2 regions of the Bacillus sp. z14 (2026) genome follow, and region 1 is predicted to be linked to the other one. Evidence: predicted binding sites of a transcription regulator. Region 1 holds the regulator's gene; the other holds the start of a gene.
What was found. The regulator NrdR, encoded in region 1, represses ribonucleotide reductase genes. The targets are predictions, from matches to a motif close to AACACNATATATNGTGTT.
Positions count from the first base shown of each region.

Region 2: the regulator NrdR is predicted to act here: its motif matches at 3,922-3,939, upstream of AC4G3O_RS04715 (vitamin B12-dependent ribonucleotide reductase).

Region 1 covers NZ_JBZFQK010000005.1:100,176-107,653, forward strand. Annotated here, with positions in the region: gene thrS (threonine--tRNA ligase) at 1-980, opposite strand, end outside; gene AC4G3O_RS15655 (putative sporulation protein YtxC) at 1,351-2,205, opposite strand; gene dnaI (primosomal protein DnaI) at 2,477-3,418, opposite strand; gene AC4G3O_RS15665 (replication initiation and membrane attachment family protein) at 3,436-4,812, opposite strand; gene nrdR (transcriptional regulator NrdR) at 4,885-5,343, opposite strand; gene speD (adenosylmethionine decarboxylase) at 5,592-5,972, opposite strand; gene AC4G3O_RS15680 (glyceraldehyde-3-phosphate dehydrogenase) at 6,288-7,316, opposite strand.
Region 2 covers NZ_JBZFQK010000001.1:998,347-1,005,824, reverse strand. Annotated here, with positions in the region: gene AC4G3O_RS04740 (NAD-dependent epimerase/dehydratase family protein) at 1-725, shown strand, start outside; gene AC4G3O_RS04735 (DUF4023 domain-containing protein) at 1,440-1,565, opposite strand; gene AC4G3O_RS04730 (NAD(P)H-binding protein) at 1,686-2,363, shown strand; gene AC4G3O_RS04725 (DUF1836 domain-containing protein) at 2,446-3,048, shown strand; gene AC4G3O_RS04720 (rhodanese-like domain-containing protein) at 3,106-3,489, opposite strand; gene AC4G3O_RS04715 (vitamin B12-dependent ribonucleotide reductase) at 4,069-6,621, shown strand; gene splB (spore photoproduct lyase) at 6,718-7,478, shown strand, end outside.

The DNA of each region.
Region 1 (7,478 bases):
TCCATATCCATTACTGGGAACATATTTTCCTGATAGTGATCCCAGTGGCCGGAAGTTTTATAGAGGTCAACACTTCCCATGATTGGTGTATACACATGGTCATAGCCAAGCTTTTGTTCCTTATCCACAATATAGCGTTCAATGACGCGGCGAATCGTTGCACCTTTTGGAAGCCATAACGGAAGGCCTTGTCCAATTAATTGAGAGTTCATGAATAAATCAAGCTCTTTCCCAATTTTACGGTGATCACGTTCTTTCGCTTCTTCTAACAGACGTAAATGCTCGTCCAAATCTTCTTTCTTGAAGAATGCAGTTCCATACACACGTTGAAGCATTTTATTATCGCTGTCTCCACGCCAGTAGGCCCCCGCAATATTCAATAGCTTAAATTCTTTAATTTTGCCAGTTGAAGGTACATGAACACCTCGGCAAAGGTCAAAAAATTCACCTTGTTCATAAATCGTTACAGTTTCCTCTTCAGGAATCGCATCAATCAATTCCAGCTTATACTCATCGCCAATTTCTTCAAATAGACGCTTCGCTTCAGCACGGCTGACTTCTTTACGGACAATATCAATATTCGCATTAATGATTTTCTTCATTTCTTTTTCGATTAAAGGAAGGTCTTCCGGTGTAATGGATTTCTCTAAATCCATATCATAATAGAAGCCGCCTTCAATTACTGGGCCTACACCGAATTTAACATCTTTATAAATACGTTTAACTGCCTGTGCTAATAAATGCGCTGTACTGTGGCGCAATACCTCCAGGGCTTCCGGTTGATCCGGAGTCACAATCTCTACTGACGCATCCTCTGTAATTGGTCGGCGCAAATCATATAATGCTCCGTTTACCTTTCCTGCAATTGCTTTTTTCTTTAATCCAGAACTAATGGAAGAAGCAATTTGCTCAGTTGTAATTCCAGATTCAAATTCCTTTACCGCGCCATCTGGAAATGTAATTTTGATCATTTCAGCCATGTGAGCCACTCCTTTTTCTACATAATAAAAAGCCCGTCCCTGATAAATTAAGGGACGAGCTATTGTATACTAAACAAACCCGCGGTTCCACCCAAATTCCGGTGCTGATGGTTCAGCTTTTCCGGCACTTGTATCTTTTAACGGAGTTCCCGTCAGCCAATAATCACCCAAATATGTTTTCCTGGCTGAAGTTCAAAGGCGGTAAGCATTTCAAGTCTATGAGGAAGCTTGCAGCCACTGGCTTCCCTCTCTGTTCACAGCTTTTTAAAACACTCATGTCCTTATCGTAACCTATCGATTATAAACTTGTATGTAGGTTATTATAAAAGCTTATGAGGACAAAAGCAAGTCACTTTCTATTCTTTTATCATTATGAACGCTCTTCTACCTTTTTAACCTGTTCATGGAAGTAACTGATTCGGAATAAAAGGATTCTTTCCTCGAAAATTTTCCTCAATGTAGTGATTACACGATTATCTTCATCATCCGCATAAATATGAATTCGTTTCGGTGCTAAGGAAACCAGCGGTGCAATGGTGTTTGAATCAATAAACATAGGATTCTCAGCCATCAATTTACGGTCAATCACTTTAAGAATATCTTGTTTAGAAATTGGCTCAAAATATCGATTATAAAATTGAAATTCTTCATGATAAACTAAATGAATTTCATCAATCTGTGGATTCCGCTCCTCTATCAATCGTCTTAGCACAGAGATAAATTCCTGATAATCCTGCTCAAGCTTATACTCATCAATCGCAAATCCAACTAATGTAACAAGCGATTCATGGATATCCCTTAAACGGAAATTCCATAAGGATCGAAACGAAAAATCAATTCTTTGTTTAACTACTTCCTGCAGGAGATACTTGACTTGTTTTTTTAATTGTTCTGAAAGGTGATGGCTACCGCAGTAGGCAGCTTCACCATCCCACATGAGCAATGCGATTTCTGCAATCTGGCTAATTTCATCTTCATCCTCATATAAAAAGCGTTCCCGAATCACATCCCGAATTTTGCATTCCAGATGATAGGTAGAGAAAAATGTATATAAAGCATCAATGAGTGCGTGACAAAAAATTTCCTCCTGATCCGGGTCCCAAAGAAAGGAGACAGACTTTTGGCCATCCTTATGAACAGAATGAATTGCCTGTCGGATAAAAAAATCGCTGTTCTTAAATCGAACATGCCAATTAGCCTGTTCTTCCTGTGAATCAAAATACATCGTAAGCAACCCTATCCCTCCAGACTATCGGAACTCCTAGTTTTATGTATATGGGACATGGCAACCCTTTAGAATGGATGGATAAAATTAGATGTAAAATAAAAGCATCATGGCAGACTGTACAGAGCCGCTGTACTATTGCCTACATATCATATGAATTCCAGTCAATTTATTTCATGCCAGGTCTGTTAGCTTATTAAGGAATAGTAATATCTAAAAAGAGACAGCCCCTTTTTTGCGAGCTGCCTCTTTGCCAAACCTTTTATTCTCTTTAATCTCTGCGATTTTTTCCGTCCATTTCAATTGGCTCCGTTAAATTACGGACTCTCTCCATGATCCTTTTACCTTTAACCAGTTCTTCATCTCCACGCTGAGAATACGTGAAATGGTGTTCCAATTGTTTCATGTTAAAATTGGAGGTAAAAAAGGTTGGAAGATTTTCATGCATTCGATATTGAAGGATCGGTCCCAGTACATCATCACGCGACCAGGCACTCATCGTTTCTGCTCCAATATCATCAATCATCAAAATAGGAACTTCCTTTAAGGCATCCACCTTTTGGTTATAGGAATTTTCCGCGAAGGACCCTTTTAATTCTCTTAAATATTCAGGCCAGTACACAATATGTGATGAAACGCCCTCTTCAGACAGTGCATTTGCAATCGCACCAAGCAAATAGGTTTTACCTACCCCAAATTCACCGTATAAATAGAGCCCTTTATGACCAGCACCATTTATATATGAGTCAACAAAATTCTTTGCCTTTTCGACTGCCTCCACACGTGCTTCGGTCGTATACTCATCCCAAATCAAATTAGAAAAAGAAGCCTCCACAATTTCTTTTGGTACATGGCTGGCACGGATCAGCTTACGTAATCGATTCTTCTCTTCCTGCCTGCGTTTTTTATGACAGGGTTCATACCGAACATCAATCCGTTTCCCCTGAATAAACAGGTGCGGATGATGACCCTGAAGAAGATTTTTACATTCAGATAAAGAAGGACATTCGTCACATGTCTTCGTTTGAGTGGAGAACTCGTAGAGCTTATTCATGCTTTTTTCAATCATGTCGCTTGTCAGCTGACTGCTATGTTCATTTATAAATAAACGGACATCAGGATCTTTTAAAACAATATTTCTCATTTCATCCAATCTTTGTTGAAAGTTCTCACGCTTCCCGAGCTGATTCAGTGCATCCTGTATATTTTTCATTCTTATACACCTCCTGTTTATTTAGAATTTTCATTTTGCAATTTTTCCTTGAGCTTTCTTACCCGCTCAGCAATTTCAGTGGATTGGGCAACTGGCTCTTTCTTCTTTGTTTCATCCAGCCAATCAGGAACGATTTCCTTCCTCGCATTACCCGATGTACGGCGTGTTGATTTATTTGTTTTCGTCTTTTTCTCATTAGCCCAGGTTTGGTATTTCTTATGCTCACTCAAAGCCATCTCATAGGCTTCACGTACGGTGGTGATATTTTTCCTCGCCCAGTGCGAAGCAATTGTCTCCACATAGTTTGATTGCAATTTCATATCTGATTTTAACATGACATAGTGCAGAAGGACATTAACGACTCCAGGAGGAAGTTTTTGATTGACCATGACCTTTTCTACAAGTGCCAAATCATTGTCGGAAGGCATTGCTCCTTGCGAAAGGCTGACTAAAAACTCCAATGGAGAGGTTGTTTCAAAGGTATACAGCAAATGCTCCTCGGGTGTTTTAGGTTCTATGATCGTACGTTCATACTCAGGCTGTTTCTGTTCAATCAGTGTCGGCATTTCTTCACCATGATTGATGTGGAAAAACTCTCTGGCACATTTTCTGAGTTCGTCTATATCAATTTCATTATGTTGATTTTGACAGCGTAAAATCAACTTGCTCATATCCATTACATTAATTTTATATAAATACGACAGCATCGCGATGGATTCCATCACATTTGGAGTAAACGCTTTTCTCGATATAAAGCTATTTTTAGCCGTCGCAAATAATAACTCGAAATCAAATTGCTCCATTAAATTATGGCTATATCCCTGTGGGTCCTTTGAGAAGAATTGCATGTTTTGATCAGTTTCCGAGCTGATGATTTCTTTTGGATTGCGAAATTCAGATGCAAACACTTCATTGAACGATTGTGTTATTTCCTCATAATCATCCGGTATACGTTTATCCGCAAACATCGTGAGCAGCCGTTCGTAATGTCTCTCTTCTAGTTTTTGCTTCAGATAAATAGGCAGCAAATCATCATGGAAAAATTTATCCGGACTTAAAGGACAAAGAATCTCATAAATAAAAACATTACCTTCCGGAGTTGCTTTTTTATATGTTTTTAATAACCCGATTCCTTCAAGCCTTTTTCGGTATTGAAATATCTCATCCAAAGGTAAACCAAGTACATCCATTAACCAACGATGTGTCGTTTGTCTGGAATACATGTTACCTGTATTGACTTCGTTTAATAAGGTCATATACAAAGAAACAGCCAATCCTCCTACAAGTGGCTGATATAAATATTGAATCGATTTATGGTCCATTTCTGATAGCTTTTCTTTATATAGTACAACATATCTGTCTTTAGGATTTACAAACTTCCATGAAAATTGCATTGTCTACAAACCTTTCGTACTTCGGGTTTTTATAGTTGAAAAAAGAGCTAAAGAAACTGTCTTCAGCTCTACTTAATCCTCTTTTTTCATTAATTCTTTCAATTCGTCAATAAAGACATTTATATCCTTAAATTGACGATACACAGAAGCGAAACGGACATAGGCCACTTCATCCAACTCAGCCAGCCTATCCATAACCATTTCACCTATTAAATCACTTTTTATTTCAGAAAATCCTTGATTTCTTATTTCTTTTTCAACATCAGTTGCAATCTCTTCCAGTTCTTTAAGAGCAACATGACGCTTTTCACAAGCTCGGATTAAACCTCTTAGGATTTTTTCTCTGCTATATTCTTCCCGTGCGCCATCTTTTTTTACCACAATTAGCGGAATTTCTTCTACCTTTTCAAATGTAGTAAAACGATAACTACAGGATTCGCATTCTCTTCTTCTACGTATTGAACGTCCTTCATCCGCAGGGCGGGAATCCAGCACTCTTGTCCCATTATGTTGGCACGTTGGACATATCATAGATTAGCACCGTCCTTTTCTATAGTTCTATCTTATTAAAACAAATCGAATAGGACAAGTCTGTTTGCATAAAATGCTATTTTTTATCTATGATACGGCCAATACTATCGGAGAAAAGTAAATAATGGGCAAGTAAAGACGTTTGCCACAAAAAAAAGAGATGCATATGTACTGCACCCCTAAAAGTTAGAGTTTGAATCTAGCTTTTTTGAGTCAACACAAAAGGACATCTCTTAAATATTTTTTATTTATAATGCTTTAGCAAGAACATGGCTGACAGCAACAGGACCCATGCCTCGCGGGATTTCAATGTGTTCCCTAACCTGAGCGTTTAAGGCTTCAGCTATAAAATCAGCAGCCACATTAGGATCTAAGTCACCGCATGTATATACATCAATACTCGCATAACCATGTTCCGGAAAACTATGAATGGTTAAATGTGATTCAGATATAATGACTACTCCGCTTACTCCCTGTGGCGCAAACTTATGGAAGGCTACTTCTCTAACTTCAGCTCCAGATCGTAAAGCAGCGTCCACGAATATTTGTTCAATCTGATTAACATCGTTCAATTTAGATAAATCACAGCCCCATAATTCAGAAATGACATGACGACCTATTGTATGCATGTTCAATTCCCCCTTTAGCATTTAAACGAATTATAATTATCTTCGTTTCTGGCCTTTACTACCACGGGGGAAAGTTAGTCCTGAGAGGTCCTAACCCTTTAAGTAGTACTGCCAGGATGATGAAGTTTACGACATTTAGTATATATGGTTTATATTTCAAAAGCAATCATACAATTCAATATTAGTTAATAATTACCACTAAATGTACATTAATTGTTTTTCTTAGTTTATTCTAGAATATGAATCAAAGAACGGCCTGAACCGCCTTTTTTTTCAGAAAGACAGCCAGACCGTAATAGATATTGTTTATTATTATTAACTTACTTTCACCTTATCCTCCTGAAGAAGGCGTGCCACATGGTTTACTAATTCTACCACTCTGCATGAGTATCCCCACTCATTGTCATACCAGGCAAGCACTTTCACTTTATTTGCACCAATCACCATTGTTGAGAGTGCATCTACAATAGCCGAATGTGGATTCGTATTAAAATCAATCGAAACAAGCGGCTCTGTGCTGTATTGGATAATACCGGCCAATGATCCTTCAGCTGCTGTTTTAAACGCTTGATTGATTTCATTAACAGTAACTTCTCTTTTTAAATCTACTACCAAATCAACTAAAGAGACGTTTGGAGTTGGTACTCTCAACGCAATACCATGGAGTTTTCCTTTTAAATGAGGAAGCACCAGTGAGAGTGCTTTGGCTGCTCCAGTTGTGGTAGGTATGATACTTTGTGCACAGGCACGAGCTCTGCGTAAATCTTTGTGCGGGTTATCGATATTATTTTGATCATTTGTATATGCATGAACGGTTGTCATAAGACCATTGTCAATTCCAAATTGTTCATCGAGTACTTTTACAACAGGAGCGAGACAGTTAGTTGTGCAGGATGCATTAGAAATAACAAGGTGTTTATTGATATCCAATGTATCCTCGTTAACACCCATTACAATCGTGACGTCCTCATTCTTCCCGGGAGCTGTTAAAACGACTCGTTTTGCACCGGCATTTAAATGAAGAGCTGCTTGATCACGATGATTAAATTTCCCAGTTGCTTCGATTACGATATCAATCCCAAGATTTTTCCAAGGCAGGAATTCAGGATTGCGATTATTTAGCAAAAGAACTTTTTTACCATTTATCAATAAATGATCATCCATAGCATGTACATCACCATTAAATGGACCATGATTCGTATCATATTTAATTAAATGTGCTAATGTTTCAGGCGGATAGCTAGCATTAATGGCTACGATTTCAAGATGCTCATCCAATATTGCTTTTCGGAAAACCATTCTGCCAATTCGGCCAAACCCATTGATAGCAACTCTTGCACTCATTTAACTTCCTCCTATATATAAGTTATACTTATTATAAAAATGATGTAATTAGTATAACACATTTAATAAAATGCTGCATGGTTTAAATACCCAAATTATCCAAATTAAATGGTACTTTATACAAAAAAAGACTATCCCAGGGTCGTTATCCCTCAGATAGCC
Region 2 (7,478 bases), on a different contig from region 1:
CACCATTAGAACGGCTATTAAGAATAGCAAAGGAATGCGGTGTCAAACATTCAGTTGTACTTGGGTCGTATTTTGCTTATTTTAATAGAGAACTACCCGAGTATGAACTGACGAAGCACCATCCATATATAAGGAGCCGTGTAGATCAGGCTAATATGGCTTTATCCTTCGGGGATGATGATATGAGTGTAGCCGTTTTGGAGGTTCCATATGTCTTTGGAAGCCAGCAGGGACGTAAGCCTGTTTGGGTATTCCTTGTTGAACAGATTCAAAATATGAAAGAAGCTGTCATGTATCCTGAAGGAGGAACAACCATGGTGACAGCGAAGCAGATCGGGGAGTGCATTGCTGGTGCCTTAATAAATGGGAAGACAGGTAATTATCCGGTTGGCTATTATAATATGGAGTGGAAAGAAATGCTGACCATCTTCCATAAATACATGGGAACACCGGACAAAGAAATCATAACAATTCCTGCCTCTAATTATATTGAAGCGATGAAGGCGAAAGCAGAAAAACAAAAGAGTGCTGGAATAGAACTGGGATTGGATACGGCTGAATTCGCAAAAATCTTTACTAAAAATCTTTTCATTGATAAAAAGACAATTGTTGACCACTTTGGTGTACAGCCAGATGATATAGAAAAAGCCATCGGAGAATCAGTTCAGTTAAGTCTGGATATATTGGAAGGAAAAAAAGCCGTAGTTGATATGAAAGCTGAATAAATCTACATGAGAGAAAAATATATATAAAGGAAGGGAAGCTTTGTTTCCTTCCTTTTTGTTATGAAAAAGGTAATGGGTCATTATAAAGAACCTTAACAAAAGGCTGTTTCGTAAAGATTGTGGCTTTCGTATGGAAGGGGAAGTTGGTATGGTTCGTATTATATAGTTCAGCCAGGACTTTCTGGTTGAACTTTTTATATGGATTTATTCTATCAGTAGCCAGGGTAGAATTTACGGGGATGTGGGACTGATATGGATTTCCTCCGCTAAACTGTTCACCCCCTACTTGTATAAATATATATAAGGCTAGGTGGACTGAGATCTTGTATAACAAACGAAGCTATAATACTACTTGGAGGAAATAGGGGGGACTGGTGAATCTATCAGAGGAGTATAAAGAACGAACCCAATTGTGGGCGTAGATAGCATTTTAATAAATTAATGGAGGATTAGTTAAAGAAGAAGTAATATTTATAATAAAGAAAACACGCCGTTTTTTGGGGCGTGTTTTCTTTATCTTTATGCCATTTATGATATCAAAAAGGTTATTACTTCAGAGTATTTTTAGAAAAGCATCTCAAAACGTAAACCTTTGGATTTATTCTGGTACTAATAGGTGTTACTCTATTTATGGGATTAATTAATCGTAAGAAAGGCTGGCAAGTAAGCAAAAAGCCATGAGAAACATAACTCATGGCATTCGATTACAAGGTATTAATGCTGTTTATTTGGAAGTTTTTTGCTTGGACGTCCATATCCTTGTTTAGCTTGGTTCTTTTCAGCCTTTTGTTGCTTTTCATGCAAATTTTCTACAAATTCATGAGTGCTTTCTTCTTTCATATATTTCATCCTCCCTCTTATGGATTTATAGTTATTTTCTCAATTTTAATGGAATTCATGCATGACGAAAATAGATTATAATAGAGGAAACGAAAATAAAGGGTAGATGGAGGAAAATAGATGACCGGTAAAGTAGGGTTAGTAATTGGGGCAACCGGATTAGTTGGAAAGGAGTTGGTGACAACGCTTTTGGATTCACGTGAATTTGAGAAAGTGATTGTATGGGTAAGGACCAGCACGGGTATTCAACATTCAAAGCTTAGGGAAAGTTTTCCGGATTTTGAACAATTGGATCAGGAACCTCTACCAAGTGATGTTGATTGTATTTTTTGCTGTTTGGGTACAACCATTAAGAAAGCGAAGACAAAGGAAGCGTTTAGGAAAGTCGATTATACATACCCGTTGATGCTTGCAGAGAATGCTAAACAGCACCAGGTTCGTCAATTCTTAATTATTTCTGCAATGGGTGCTGATGAAAAATCCCATGTGTTTTACAGCAAAACAAAAGGGCAACTGGAGACTGCATTGAAACAGCTTCAATTAAACAGTCTAACCATTTTTAGACCATCACTTTTATTGGGGAATAGGCAAGAATTTAGATTGGGAGAGGGATTGGCAGCTTTAGTCAGTAAATCTTGCCCGTTTGTATTTAAAGGTCCTCTTAAGAAATATAAGCCGGTACAAGGAAAAATGGTGGCAGAGGCTATGTATATATGTGCGCTGCAGGATAAAAAGGGTATAAATGAAGTTGCTTCCTATGAGATAGAGCAAATTGCCAAGTATTCCGATAAATTATAAAATGCTAAAAGTTCACCATCCTTACAGAATCTGAATGGTTAATGTATAATAGAAATTACTATTAGTAAACAGAGGTTACAAAATGAAAAACAATGAAGAACTTATCAATCAACTGGGATTGCAAGATAAAATCACATTAGAGGATATACCAGATATTGATTTATATATGGATCAAGTCATTCAATTATTCGAGAGTAAATTCAAAATGTCTAAGCGGAATGATGATGAAAAAGTTTTAACTAAAACGATGATTAACAATTATGCCAAGGGTAAAGTATTTTTTCCTATTAAAAATAAAAAATATTCTAAGCGGCATTTAATAGTAATCAGCCTGATTTATCAGTTGAAAGGGACACTCTCTATAAGTGACATTAAAACGATTCTGGGACCCTTGAACACTAAGATAGTAGAGGAAGACTTACAGCTTGATGAGCTGTATTCCAGCTTTCTGCGCTTGACTGATCACAATGCTCATAAATTTAAAGAAGACATACTAGAGAGTATCTCTGAGGCAAAAGAAGAAGGGGTACATTTAGGCGGCACTCTGGATGAGTTCAATGGCGATGTTGAATATTTTGAGAAATTATTAATGATCGCTTCTCTTTCTCATATGAGCCAGCTGTATAAAAAAGCAGCAGAGAATCTGGTAGATGAATTTAACAGTGGTAATAAAACGAAATCATAAAAAATATCTGTTTAATTATAAAGAGCCAAGTGCATACCCTGCATTGGCTCTTTGATTTTATTTAGTTTTAATTTTACCCTTCCATTGTTTGAAGCCGCCGTCGAGTTGATAAAGTTCACGATAGCCTTTTTTATATAGCATCTGAGCAGCTCGTGTGCTTCTCATTCCGCTTTGACAATAAAGATAAACAGGTTTATCTTTGCGGAGTTCCTTCATACGCATTTTCAATTGTGTTGAAGGTATGTTGCGGGCTCCTAAAATATGTCCGCCATCAAACTCTTTTTGCTCACGAACATCTATTAACTGAGCTTTTCGATAGCCAGCTTTAAAGTCCTCTTGGGACAATGTCGTAACCATTTTTTTGCTGGAGAACCAACTGTAGATGGAATATCCAATGATCAATACAGCCAGAACAATTAATACGATTAATGATGTTGGCAATTCAATCCCCACTTTCTCTTTCTGTTCACTTTACTATTATACAGTTCGTATATTTGTCTGGCAAAAAAATTTTCTGGTAATAGTTTACGAATTTGTGATAAAAAATTATTGCATTTAGGAAGGTAGACATATTGTCTTTGGATTCAAAATAATGGTTATATCGATATAGCGTTATTAGAAAGGACAATAAGTTTACAAATCACTATAAATCAAGTATCGTGCATTATGGACAAAAATTTATTTTTTAGAAAAAAAATTTTGGGTCGAAAATGCAAAAATGCTGTTATATGAAGCATAGTTAAGCTTCATAATATGCAAGCTGAGATTTTGTTTATTTTGGTTCGAAAATAGTTAAAAAGAAGATTATATCTTTGATTTTCTTTACTTTTTGTAAAATTTTAATAATTGACAATTTTAGCAGAAGATGCTCCAGACACTATATGTGGTATGAATTATAAAAATACAAATACTATATGTTGAATTAAAATGTAGCCTATGATAACGTAGAGATATTCATTTAAGAACTTAACAAAGATAAATAAAAAAGAGATAATATTATTGGTTGAAGGAGAGATCAAATTGCCTACTGTAACAAATCGCAAGTTGTCTATAAATGTCGAAAGGTTAAATAAAGATATAGCCCTATTTCCGCAAGTTTTTCCGATTACTCCAGACATGAATAAGACGTATAAGGGTGTTTCAAGGCTTGTGATGATAGATCGCTATTCCTTCAAAGATACGGAAAAAATGACACTTAGTAATGGAGATTTTGTTGTACTTACCATTAAAGAAGACCCAAAATTTCCTGCCCGTGGACTTGGGTACATCCAACATATTGATTGGGAAGCCAAGAAAGCACATGTATTGGTTGAAGAAGAATTCCGCTCATCCTTGGACAAGCATGATGAAATTAAAACCGGTCTGATTTGTAAATCACTCGACGTCATTGAAAAACCACTTGAAATTTATTATGAACAGATTGCGAAACGGAATGCACGCGGTTTGGCTGAAGTTGAAAAAACGGAAGAGAAACGCAAGGAATGGTTTGATAAATTTTATAATGAATTAGTTCAAACGAATTTTATCCCGGCAGGACGTGTGCTCTATGGAGCCGGTTCTGAAACAGAAGTAACCTACTTTAACTGCTATGTAATGCCATTTATTAATGACAGCCGTGAAGGGATTTCTGAACATCGCAAACATGTGATGGAAATTATGAGTCGCGGAGGCGGTGTCGGTACGAATGGTTCCACTTTACGTCCAAGAAACACGCTTGCTCGCGGTGTAAACGGAAAATCCTCAGGTGCAGTATCCTGGTTGGATGATATTGCAAAATTAACTCACTTAGTTGAACAGGGTGGTTCCCGTCGCGGAGCTCAAATGATTATGCTCTCTGACTGGCATCCGGATATCGTAGAATTTATCATCTCAAAAATGCAAAATCCTAAAATTTTGCGCTTCTTAATGGAAGTCAGCAAGGATGAAGTAATTCGTAGACATGCATCTGAAAAATTGAAATTCACTCCGCTCACAATGCAAGAGGAAGCCATGTATCAAGGCATAGTCAATTATAAAAACATCTCGGGGTTTGGCGGATTTAATGAGGCAATCATTAAGGAAGCAGAAGAAAAACTTTCCGCTGGTGGAAATGATACTGTTCATAATCCAGACTTTTTAACAGGTGCCAATATTTCAGTGTGCTTAACAAAAGAATTTATGGAAGCTGTAGAAAATGACGGAGAATATGAACTTCGATTCCCGGATGTTGAGTCCTATAATGAAGAAGATATGAAAGCCTATAATGAAAAATGGGCTGATTGCGGTGATGTACGCGAATGGGAGAAACTAGGTTATGCTGTGCGTGTATATCGTAAAATTAAAGCTCGCGAATTATGGAATTTAATCAATATCTGTGCGACTTATTCTGCGGAGCCGGGCATTTTCTTTATCGATAATGCAAACGATATGACAAACGCTAAAGCGTACGGTCAAAAAGTAGTTGCGACGAATCCTTGTGGGGAACAGCCATTGGCTCCTTATTCTGTATGTAACTTGGCTGCTGTCAATCTGGCTGAAATGACAGATAAAGATCGCAAACAAGTGGACTTGGAGAAACTGAAACAAACGGTAAAAGTGGGCGTGCGCATGCAGGATAATGTTATTAACGCGACTCCATACTTCCTTGAAGCCAATAAAAAACAGGCTCTAGGGGAAAGACGCGTTGGCCTAGGTGTAATGGGTCTGCATGATATGCTTATTTATTGTGAAAAAGAATATGGTTCCGAAGAAGGAAATAAGCTGGTTGATATTGTATTTGAAACAATTGCAACTGCAGCATATGAGGAATCTATTGAAATCGCGAAAGAAAAAGGCAGCTTCCCATTCTTAGTTGGTGAATCAGAGGAAGAAACGAAAGAATTGCGCACACGTTTTATTAATACAGGGTATATGAAAAAAATGCCTGAACATATTCGTGAAGGAATCATGAAATATGGTATTCGTAACTCACATTTGTTAACAGTTGCTCCTACTGGAAGCACTGGTACAATGGTAGGTGTTTCTACAGGTCTTGAACCATACTTCTCATTCACATATTTCAGAAGCGGACGTTTGGGTAAATTTATTGAAGTGAAAGCTGATATAGTAGAAGAGTATTTACGTCGCAATCCTAATGCAGACAGCAATAATCTACCTTCATGGTTTATTTCTGCAATGGATTTAACTCCTGAGAAACACGCTGATGTACAATGCATTATCCAACGTTGGATTGATAGCTCGATCAGTAAAACGGTAAATGCACCGAAAGGATATTCCGTTGAACAAGTAGAACGAGTGTATGAGCGTCTATATAAAGGCGGAGCTAAGGGTGGAACTGTATACGTAGATGGAAGCCGTGATACACAGGTATTAACGTTAAAGGCTGAAAACGATACGGATCAATCCACTCAGCCACAACATACGAAGCAGCATGTTGTTCTTATCGACACAATTGATGCACTTGAATCAACAAGCGTAACAATCGGAAGCGAAGTTGGAAATACTTGCCCGGTCTGCCGCCAAGGAAAAGTGGAGGAACTTGGTGGGTGCAATACATGTACGAACTGCGGTGCTCAGCTTAAATGTGGATTGTAAATAAAAAATTGATATAAGTGATAAAAAGGATGGTAAAGATTAACGCCATCCTTTTTTTTATTTCTGAACACACTATCTGTTAAGTAGGTGAAAAACATGAAACCATTTATTCCTCAATTAGTTTATTTTGAACCTAAAGCATTGGAATATCCGTTAGGAAAGGCTTTATATGAAAAATTTCAGAGCCTGCCAGTGGAAATTAGGCAAACCACATCCCATAATCAGATTCGCGATTTGCCCGGTGATAATGAACTGCAAAAATATCGAATCGCCAAATCCACGATGGTGATTGGAATACGGAAGACATTAAAATTTGATACATCAAAGCCTTCAGCAGAGTATGCGATCCCGCTGGCTACAGGATGTATGGGGCATTGTCATTATTGTTATTTACAAACAACGCTTGGCAGTAAGCCCTATATTAGAGTGTACGTGAATCTAGAAGAGATTTTTGAACAGGCAAGTAAATATATGGAACAGAGAGCGCCGGAAATCACAAGATTTGAGGCGGCTTGTACCTCCGATATAGTAGGTATTGATCACCTCACGCATTCCTTAAAGGAAACGATTAATTTTATCGGCAGTACTGAATATGGAAGATTACGATTTGTAACTAAATTTCATCATGTCGATCATTTGCTTGATGCTAGACATAATGGAAAAACCAGTTTCCGCTTCTCCATAAACTCCCGTTATGTTATAAAAAATTTTGAGCCAGGAACCTCTTCGTTTGATGAGCGGTTGGAGGCTGCTCGAAAAGTGGCAGCAGCGGGATATCATCTTGGGTTTATAGTCGCTCCGATATATATGCATGAAGGCTGGGAAGAAGGATATTATGAATTATTTGATCGTTTGAG